3 regions of the Neobacillus sp. DFD-2R genome follow, and region 3 is predicted to be linked to each of the others. Evidence: predicted binding sites of a transcription regulator. Region 3 holds the regulator's gene; each other region holds the start of a gene.

Region 1 (3,288 bases), 1.3 Mb from region 3:
TTTTGTTTCAAAAGTTCGAACAATAAAAGGCTATTTTATTACAAAAATATGGAGAATTTTCAAATCATATGATAATTCATTGAATGAGTATTTTTGTAACTCTATAATTTAGGTAACGATTTTTTAGGGGGCTTGTGAGCTATGGAAAAACTGAATAAAAATGAAGAAAGCTATCGGGCTCTTGCAGAAAAGTATGAGGCAGTGATTTGCATTTTAGAAAAAAGAATACAGGAAGAGATGGCCAAAAATAAGCAAAAAGACCAAATCTTAATTAAACAATCAAAGCTTGCTGCTATGGGAGAAATGATTGCAACTATTGGTCACCAATGGCGCCAGCCGCTTACGAGTTTATCTATTTTAATACAAGATGTGAAAGAAACCTCTGAATTCGGAGAGATTAACAATCAATATATTGACCGATTTACTAGGGAATGTATGATTCAAATTAATCATATGTCAAATACCATCAATGATTTTCGGAAATTTTACCGCCCCAATAAAGAAAGGACTTCCTTTCCCCTAGCTGAATCGATTGAAGATGCCCTTTCAATCTTCTCTTCAAGCTTAAAAAACCATGATATCCAAGTGGAGTTTGAATACAGGGGGAGGCAAATGGCTTATGGTTTTCCAAATGAATATAGCCAGGTAGTTCTAAATATTCTAACCAATGCCAGAGATGCTTTTGTTAACCGTGAGATTAAAAATCGAAAAATACGAATCAAAATCACTGAAACAGAAGAGTATATAATTGCAGAATTTATCGATAATGCGGGTGGAATTGAAAAAGAAATCATCAACATGGTTTTTGACCCTTACTTTACAACAAGAGCTCATGGAACAGGGCTTGGGCTTTATATGACCAAAATGATTTTAGAAAATATGAACGGTCGTGTCAAGGTGGATAATACGGATGATGGTGCAAGTTTCAGTCTATTTGTTCCGAAAGCGACCTCAGTAATTATACCGGAACTTGCATCTGCTTTATAGGATATTACAATAAAAGCTTAGCTGCGTCCCAGCCCTTTCATATTCGAAGAGGTTTCATTATGTTTTTTTAGAAGAAAAAGGTAAAATAAAGAAAAATCTTTAAGGAGTGAATAGTATGGGCTTCGAAAATCCAAGCCGTGAAGAAATTGGAGCTATTTTAAAAAAAGCAAAAAAAATAGCCGTTGTTGGTTTAAGTGATAAACCTACCCGCACTTCCTATCAAGTAACCGAAGTAATGAAAAAAGCGGGCTATGAAATTATACCTGTTAATCCTACTGTAGATGAGGTGCTCGGTGTAAAAGCAGTTAAGTCTCTGAAGGATATTAAGGGTCATGTCGATATTGTAAATGTTTTCCGCCGTTCAGAGGAATTGTTTGATGTTGCCAAAGAGTTTGCTCAAATTGATGCCGATGTATTTTGGGCACAGCTTGGACTTTTCAATGAAGAAGCATATGAATTTCTAAAAGATAAGGGCTATACGGTTGTGATGGACCGCTGTATTAAAGTTGAACATGCTTTAACAAAATAGAAAAAACAAAAAACTGCCGAAATAAAATAAGGCAGTTTTTTCGTTTTTTTACCAATTCTAGATGATAAATTTTATTACAAAAATATGTTGTTTCGAAGAACGTATTTGCCAAATCGAAATAAATCGCTACAATTAAGCATAGACGCGTAAAGAACATGTGGTAAAATAGTAACGACAAACATTTGTTCTAATTAAAAATTCTTAAAGGATTATCGAATCTTTTAAACGAAAGATTTATGAACTATTTTTTTAAGCAATCAGAAGGATGTTTTCTTTTTGTAAGGAATGAAAGGGGTATTTTAGTGGCAAGAAATCAGCAAGCCTTTGATTATAATGATGATGCCATACAGGTGCTTGAAGGTCTTGAGGCCGTTCGAAAGCGTCCGGGAATGTATATTGGCAGTACCGATTCACGCGGTCTGCACCATCTTGTATATGAGATTGTGGACAATGCGGTTGATGAAGCCCTTGGCGGTTTTGGAGATCACATTATTGTTCGCATACACAAAGATAATTCCATTAGCGTCGTTGATAGAGGACGCGGAATGCCAACAGGAATGCATAAAATGGGGAAACCAACTCCTGAAGTTATTTTAACTGTTCTCCATGCGGGTGGAAAATTTGGCCAAGGCGGCTATAAAACCAGCGGCGGTTTACACGGAGTCGGTGCATCTGTTGTAAATGCATTGTCTGAATTGTTAACTGTTACCATCAAGCGAGATGGGTTCGTCTATGAACAACGCTTTGAAAATGGCGGCAAACCGGTTACAACTTTAGAAAAAATCGGCAAAACGAATCAAACAGGAACAACCATACATTTTAAGCCGGATCCAACCATTTTTTCGACTACTACTTATAATTTTGAAACATTATGTGAGAGGTTAAGAGAATCAGCATTCTTGTTAAAAGGATTAAAAATCGAGATTATCGATGACCGGAATGATTTTCATGAAGTCTTTCATTATGAAAATGGGATTGAAGCTTTTGTTGAGTATTTAAACGAAGAAAAAGACGTCCTCCACCCAGTTGTCAGCTTTGAAGGAACACAAAACAGCATCGAAGTGGAGTTTGCTTTCCAATTTAATGATGGTTATTCGGAAAATGTTCTATCCTTCGTCAATAATGTTCGGACAAAGGATGGCGGAACACATGAAGCCGGATCGAAAACAGCAATGACAAGAGTATTCAATGATTATGCCCGAAAGGTTTCTTTGTTAAAAGAAAAAGACAAAAACCTTGATGGTGCAGATATTCGCGAAGGCCTATCCGCAATCATTTCCGTTAGAATTCCTGAAGAACTGCTACAATTTGAAGGACAAACAAAGGGTAAATTAGGAACAAGCGAAGCCCGATCTGCAGTAGATGCAGTTGTTTCAGAACATCTTTCCTATTTCCTCGAAGAAAACCCTGATATTAGCTCCTTGCTTATAAAAAAATCGATTAAAGCCTATCAAGCCCGTGAAGCGGCAAGAAAAGCCCGTGAAGATGCCAGAAGCGGGAAAAAACGCAAACGTTCAGAGGCTGTATTATCAGGTAAGCTGACACCGGCACAATCACGTAATCCTCAAAAAAATGAGCTTTATTTGGTTGAGGGTGATTCCGCGGGAGGATCGGCAAAACAAGGACGTGACCGCCGATTTCAGGCTGTTCTTCCTTTACGGGGTAAAGTTATTAATACTGAAAAAGCTAAATTGGCCGATATCTTTAAAAATGAAGAAATCAATACGATTATTCATGCTATCGGTGCCGGTGTAGGTGCAGATTTTAATGTG
Region 2 (3,288 bases), 2.2 Mb from region 3:
TATTAAATGACGCATATTTTTTACATAAAGCGAATTAAATATCTTTATACAACAATAACGTTAAGGGGTTTTTAAAATGACAGAATGGAAAAACGGAATTGCCAAAATCACTTTACCGACTCCTTTTCCGGTCGGAGATGTAAATGTGTATTTAATTAAGGGGGAGCGTTTAACGCTTGTTGATGCGGGGCCGAAAACGGAGGAATCCTGGAATTCATTGACAGCTCAAATGGCCGATTTAAATTTGAGTCCTTCTGACATTGAGCAAGTGGTTCTTACTCACCATCACCCTGACCATGCGGGAATGCTTGATTTTTTTTCTGACTCGTTAGAGGTGTACGGACACCCGTTGAATGAACGATGGATCCATCCGACAGAAGCTTTTCTTCAGGAACAAGAGAATTTTTTCCGTGCGCTTTTTCATGAGTTGGGTCTGCCTGAGGAATATTTACCGCTGCTTTCTTTGTTAAGAAAATCACTGAAGTATTCCTGCAACCGTTCACTGACAGGGCAGCTTCTTGAAGGGATGAGACCGCCCGGACTCAGTGAATGGCAGGTAATTGAAACACCCGGCCACGCTCAAAGCCAAATTGCTCTGTTCCGCGAAGCGGACGGAATTTTAATTGGCGGTGATCTTATTCTTGCCCATATTTCACCGAATCCCTTACTTGAACCGGCTGCACCGGGTGAGAGGGAAAGGCCGAAGCCGCAGCTGCAGCATAATCACTCGATGAAAAAACTGCTTTCTTATCCGATTTCATTCGTATACACGGGGCACGGCGAGGAGGTCTATCAGTTAGCTGACCTGATTGAAAAAAGGCTAACCCGTCAGCACGAGCGGGCCATGACGGTCCATCATTGGCTGAAAGAAGAGCAACTCACCGTTTTTGAAATCTGCAAACGTCTTTTTCCGGCCGTCTATCAGCGTGAATTGATGCTAACGATGTCGGAAACAGTCGCCCAACTTGACTATTTATCATCTATCGGAGAAATTAGTAGTAATAATGATCAACCCGTTCTCTATCAGGCTACGTCTGAAGGCTAATGGAACCGGGTTTAAGCCAGAGAGGTGATAGGATGGGTAGAGAACATTTAAAAGGTAAAAATATCATCATTACCGGGGCATCCGGAGGAATTGGAGCGGAAATTGCTAAGCTTTGTGCGGCTGGCGGCGCCAATCTTGTGTTGCTTGCGCGGAGCATTGATAAACTTCAATTGCTGCAAGGGGAGCTGCAGCAAAGCTTTCATGTTAAAGTAGATGTGTTTCAGCTTGATGTGTCTGATACTGAACAAGTCCGGAAAGTCTTCGGTGAGATCTTTGCGTCGGCCGGCTATATAGATATCCTTGTGAATAATGCGGGCTTTGGCGTTTTTCGGGAAGCCCATGAAGCAACAATCGACGAAATTAAAGGGATGTTTAACGTGAATGTGGTCGGGTTAATAGCATGCACCAGCATGGTATTGCCGAAGATGCGCGAAAGGCGCTTTGGCCATATTATTAATATTGCCTCCCAGGCGGGGAAAATTGCCACGCCAAAATCGAGTGTGTATTCTGCCAGCAAACACGCCGTTCTTGGATACACGAATTCGCTTAGGATGGAGCTGGCCGATTACAATGTACAGGTTACATCTGTGAATCCAGGGCCGATTGCTACCAATTTTTTTGAAATAGCCGATGAAAAAGGCACGTATGTAAAAAATGTTCAAAAATTCATGCTTAAGCCTGAATATGTGGCACAGAAGGTCGTTGATTCCATGCTCACGAAAACAAGGGAGATTAATTTGCCGCGGTGGATGAACCTGGGGAGTATTGTCTATGTTCTTTTCCCGAGGGCTTTTGAACGAATTGGTAAACGGATTTTAAATCAGAAATAGTTTGTTACTCAAGCCTCTTTTTCAGAGGCTTTTTATTTTTTAAAATCATCCTGTTAAAAACTCATATACCGTATCATTCACTACCTCATATAAATCTGCAGTCGGTTCTGCTTCCTTTGTTTGGAAAATCCGATTGGTCAGCTCCTCTAAATCTTTTTCACCGATAGGCATGGAATCAGATTCATAATATTGTTTCAAACAATTTTTAATCATTTTGGTAATCAGCTTTTTCTCCATGAGAGCACCTCACACCGATTATACCGCATTTTTCTGTATTTTCCACATTGGAAAAAAGGCAAAAAATTTCCATTGAATACGAACGCATATTCGCTTAAGATAGTGAGTATACTGATATAGAACTGTTGTTCGCTAAAATGTATTTTGTTGGAGGGAAAAGTATGGTCGATTACAGCACCGCACCGCAAAATAAAATTTTATGTGTCGACATGAAGAGCTTCTATGCAAGCTGTTCGGCTGTCATGCTTGGCCTGGATCCTTTGAATTGTTATTTAGCTGTTTGCGGCAACAAAGAACGACAGGGAAGCATCGTGCTTGCTGCTTCGCCGCGTCTGAAAAAAGAATTTGGCATCAAAACCGGTTCGCGGATGTTTGAAATCCCAAACGACCCAAGGATTAAAATTGTCGAGCCGAGTATGGCAACTTATTTGCGCATTTCCACCGAAATTACCCGTGTTTTTAACCGTTATGTTCCAAAAGACGCACTCCATACCTATAGTGTGGATGAAAGCTTCATTAAAGTCGACGGTGTCATTCATTTGTGGGGGGATGCTGCAACCATCGCCCAAAAAATAAAGGATGATATTGAGCGGGAATTTCAGCTGCCTTGTGCGGTCGGGATTGGTCCCAACATGCTAATGGCAAAGCTTTGCCTCGATCTTGAGGCGAAGAAACATGGAATTGCCGAATGGACGTATGAGGATGTACAGACAAAGCTTTGGAATGTTTCACCGCTCAGGGAAATGTGGGGGATCGGTAGACGTGTCGAAAAAACATTAAACGGAATGGGAATCTTCACTGTTGGCCAGTTGGCCCGATATGATTTAGAACAATTGGAAAAGAAATTCGGGATCATGGGGAACCAGCTTTATTATCATGCCTGGGGAATCGATTTTTCAGAGCCGGGTGCCCCGATTATCCAGGGGCAAATCAGCTTTGGAAAAAGTCAAATTCTCCTCAGGGATTACAAAGAGGAAGAGGAAATTAAGCATGTTATTTTAGAAATGTGTGAGGATGTTGCGCGACGGGCAAGAACACATCAAAAGGCGGGAAGAACGATTAGTCTTGGAATCGGCTACAGCCAGGATGAATTTGGCGGGGGCTTTCACCGCGCGCGGACCATCAAGCAGCCAACGAATGTAACGATGGACCTTTACCGTGTTTGTCTCGAATTAT
Region 3 (3,288 bases):
AAAAGGTCAACTTATTTTTTCTTAAACGGACAATCTCTTCAATTGGGACTTCAATTTTTTCTCGACCGGAACTCTCACCAAGATTTTTTAAATTTTTCTCAGGCTTATATCCTTGATTAACCGCCCGTTTCATTCCGCGCTTAATTTTTATATTATGGAGTTTGCGCTGATATTCTTCGACCATACCTACAATTTGTAAAACCATTGAATCAGATTCAGATAACTGCAATTCACCATTATGTGAAATACTATAAAGCTTTATTCCCTCTTTTAATATGACGTGCAAAAGAGCAATCTTTGCATTTCCTCTTCCGAGCCTGGTTTCATCCTGAATTAAAACAGTTTGTATGTGCCGATTTTTTATTTCCTCTAATAATTGAAGTATTCCATCCCGTTCGAGATCATACCCGCTAGCTTGCTCCTTTATAATCGAAGTGACTTCGAATTGATATTGTTTTGCCAGCTGGGTCAGTTCTTCCTCTTGACGATTTAAAGAAGTTTCCTGAGTTTCTTTCGTTGTACTGACCCGGCAGTATATAATTGCCTTCATAAAAAATCAATCTCACTTTCTATTCCCCAGCGGCACTGGCAAACTCCGTAGCAGTTGATGCTTTTTTTGGCACTGGGATGACTATTTCTTCACCTGGAAAAATATGATCATCTTCTATTTTATTATGACTTTTAACCCAATTAACGAATTCTTCGTTTGATAGAGAATGCTGCCCGGAAAATTGATCAGAAATTTTCCAGAGCGAATCTCCTTCCGAAACGGTAAGCTTTACAAACTTATCTTGGTCATCGGATTTAAAATGGCAGGATATCATCATTGCAACTGAACAGCTTAAAACGAAAAGTATAATAGCATAAGAGTATTGGTTCCACAATTTTCTCATAATTAACACCTCGTAAAGGAATATATGTTCGCTTTTGTTGAATTAATTATAATACGAACATCCGTTTGATGTCAATAAAAATTCGAACTTATGTTTGTATAAAATTGGAGAACATGTTATAATTAAGACAACATTAACCAGAGCGAGGTGTAACTTTTCATGGCAAAAATATCAAAACGGCAACAGGATATTCTTGATTTTATAAAAGGAGAAGTAAAGAGTAAGGGATATCCTCCTTCTGTACGTGAAATTGGCGAAGCTGTTGGACTGGCATCCAGTTCAACTGTTCATGGACATTTAGCACGATTGGAAAGCAAGGGGCTTATTAGACGCGACCCTACCAAACCAAGAGCAATCGAAATACTGGAAGTCGATGAAAGTGCACACATCCCAAGAAACCATGTTGTAAATGTTCCTGTGGTGGGTAAAGTTACTGCCGGTCTTCCTATAACGGCAATTGAAAACGTTGAAGAATATTTTCCTCTTCCTGAAAGGCTGGCACCTGCAGATGAGCAGGTATTTATGCTGGAAATCATGGGTGAAAGTATGATAGAAGCAGGAATTCTTGACGGAGATTACGTGATTGTCAAACAGCAGCCAACGGCAAATAACGGTGATATTGTTGTTGCAATGACGGAAGAAGATGAAGCCACCTGTAAGCGATTCTTTAAAGAAAAAGATTATATTCGTTTGCAGCCGGAAAATTCTACAATGGAACCGATTATTTTGAGGAATGTTTCTATTTTAGGCAAAGTTATTGGTGTATATAGACATATTCATTAAAAGAAAACGAGCCGGCACAAAAGTGTGCCGGCTCATTTTCTTTGGACAATTTTTTACGATCGCTGACTTTGGCCCTTATTGTTTGGATCGAGGATAAAAATACAATTTTTCGTTGATAATTCATTTTTAAATTATAGGGGCATATTAAAAGCATAAATGTTAGCGGTTTGGGGAAGGTTATTGTTCAATATCGAGGATTCAGTCCTTACAACTTGAACCCTCGATGACATCAAGTAAGAATAACTAATGAATTAAATTATTGTAATTGATTTTGTTGGCCCATTTGTCCCATCCCCATTTGCTGATTAGATTGTTGCTGTCCTTGCTGTAAACTACTAAGTGTACTTTGCAGATGCGTTAATTGCTGTCTAACGTCACTAAATTCTTGGGCAATTTCAACATCAACCTTTTTTTCACTTCATCTTCAATTTTTTTCTTAGTGTTATTATCCATAATTACCTCCAATTTTAATTAATAGACCTCTTAAGGCCCAGATGCTCTATTGGAGATTTTCTATCCTTAAAATTTTTTATCAATAATTTTTTTTAAATTGAATAAAGTTGTAATTAGGGAAAACAGAAAGTATCCTCCTAAACACTGGCGATACTCTCACCTAAGTCGGAGAAATAAGGGCACCCGCTATCATTGACCTCATCCTTCATTTTGCGGGGATCATCTTTAACTAATTAAAAAAAAATCCGGATTGCCCATATACAAAAAAAGCCTTGAAGCATAGAGCCTCAAGACTTTTTTTATTAATACATGCTCAAATATTGTTCGCGTTCCCAAGGGTGAACGACTGTACGGAACATATCCCACTCGATTTCTTTCGCTTCTACGAAGTGTTCGAAGATGTGCTCTCCAAGACCCGAAACGATTACTTCATTAGATTTTAATTGATCTAAGGCTTGAGCGAGTGTAGCCGGAAGATCAATAATGCCTTCTTCTAATCTTTCATCCTTGCTCATCACATAGATGTTACGGTCAACTGGTGCCGGTGGAGTTAATTGGTTTTTAATGCCGTCTAAACCAGCTTTTAAAAGCACAGCCATTGCAAGGTACGGATTTGCTGAAGGGTCAACGCTACGCACTTCTACACGTGTGCTTAATCCGCGTGATGCCGGAATACGAATTAGTGGTGAACGGTTTCTTGCAGACCATGCTACGTAGCAAGGCGCTTCATAGCCAGGGACTAAACGCTTATAAGAATTCACAGTTGGGTTTGTTACCGCTGTAAAGCTTGGAGCGTGCTTTAGAATACCAGCAATGAATTGACGGGCTGTATCGCTTAACTCAAGATCGCTAGTTGGCTCGTAGAATGCATTTTTACCATTTTTGAATAAAGAAAGGTTACAGTGCATTCCGGATCCATTTACACCAAATAGTGGTTTTGGCATAAAGGTTGCATGTAAGCCATGCTTACGGGCAATCGTTTTTACAACAAGCTTGAATGTTTGAATTTGGTCACAAGCTGTTAAGGCATCTGCATATTTGAAGTCGATTTCGTGTTGGCCGGGAGCTACTTCATGGTGAGAAGCCTCAATTTCAAAGCCCATTTCTTCTAGCTCAAGAACGATATCACGACGGCAGTTTTCACCTAAATCTGTTGGTG

Evidence for each region. The regulator LexA, encoded in region 3, represses DNA repair genes until DNA is damaged. The targets are predictions, from matches to a motif close to CGAACATATGTTCG.
Region 1: the regulator LexA is predicted to act here: its motif matches at 1,692-1,705, upstream of parE (DNA topoisomerase IV subunit B).
Region 2: the regulator LexA is predicted to act here: its motif matches at 2,192-2,205, upstream of AC3ANV_RS08130 (YqzH family protein).

The regions. Positions count from the first base shown of each region.
Region 1 covers NZ_CM173228.1:2,602,461-2,605,748, forward strand. The annotation lists gene AC3ANV_RS13020 (sensor histidine kinase) at 142-987, shown strand; gene AC3ANV_RS13025 (CoA-binding protein) at 1,103-1,516, shown strand; gene parE (DNA topoisomerase IV subunit B) at 1,819-3,288, shown strand, end outside.
Region 2 covers NZ_CM173228.1:1,660,123-1,663,410, forward strand. The annotation lists gene AC3ANV_RS08120 (MBL fold metallo-hydrolase) at 77-1,045, shown strand; gene AC3ANV_RS08125 (SDR family NAD(P)-dependent oxidoreductase) at 1,078-1,875, shown strand; gene AC3ANV_RS08130 (YqzH family protein) at 1,921-2,112, opposite strand; gene AC3ANV_RS08135 (Y-family DNA polymerase) at 2,274-3,288, shown strand, end outside.
Region 3 covers NZ_CM173228.1:3,887,712-3,890,999, forward strand. The annotation lists gene AC3ANV_RS19410 (YneB family resolvase-like protein) at 1-550, opposite strand, end outside; gene yneA (cell division suppressor protein YneA) at 570-893, opposite strand; gene lexA (transcriptional repressor LexA) at 1,053-1,676, shown strand; gene glnA (type I glutamate--ammonia ligase) at 2,432-3,288, opposite strand, start outside.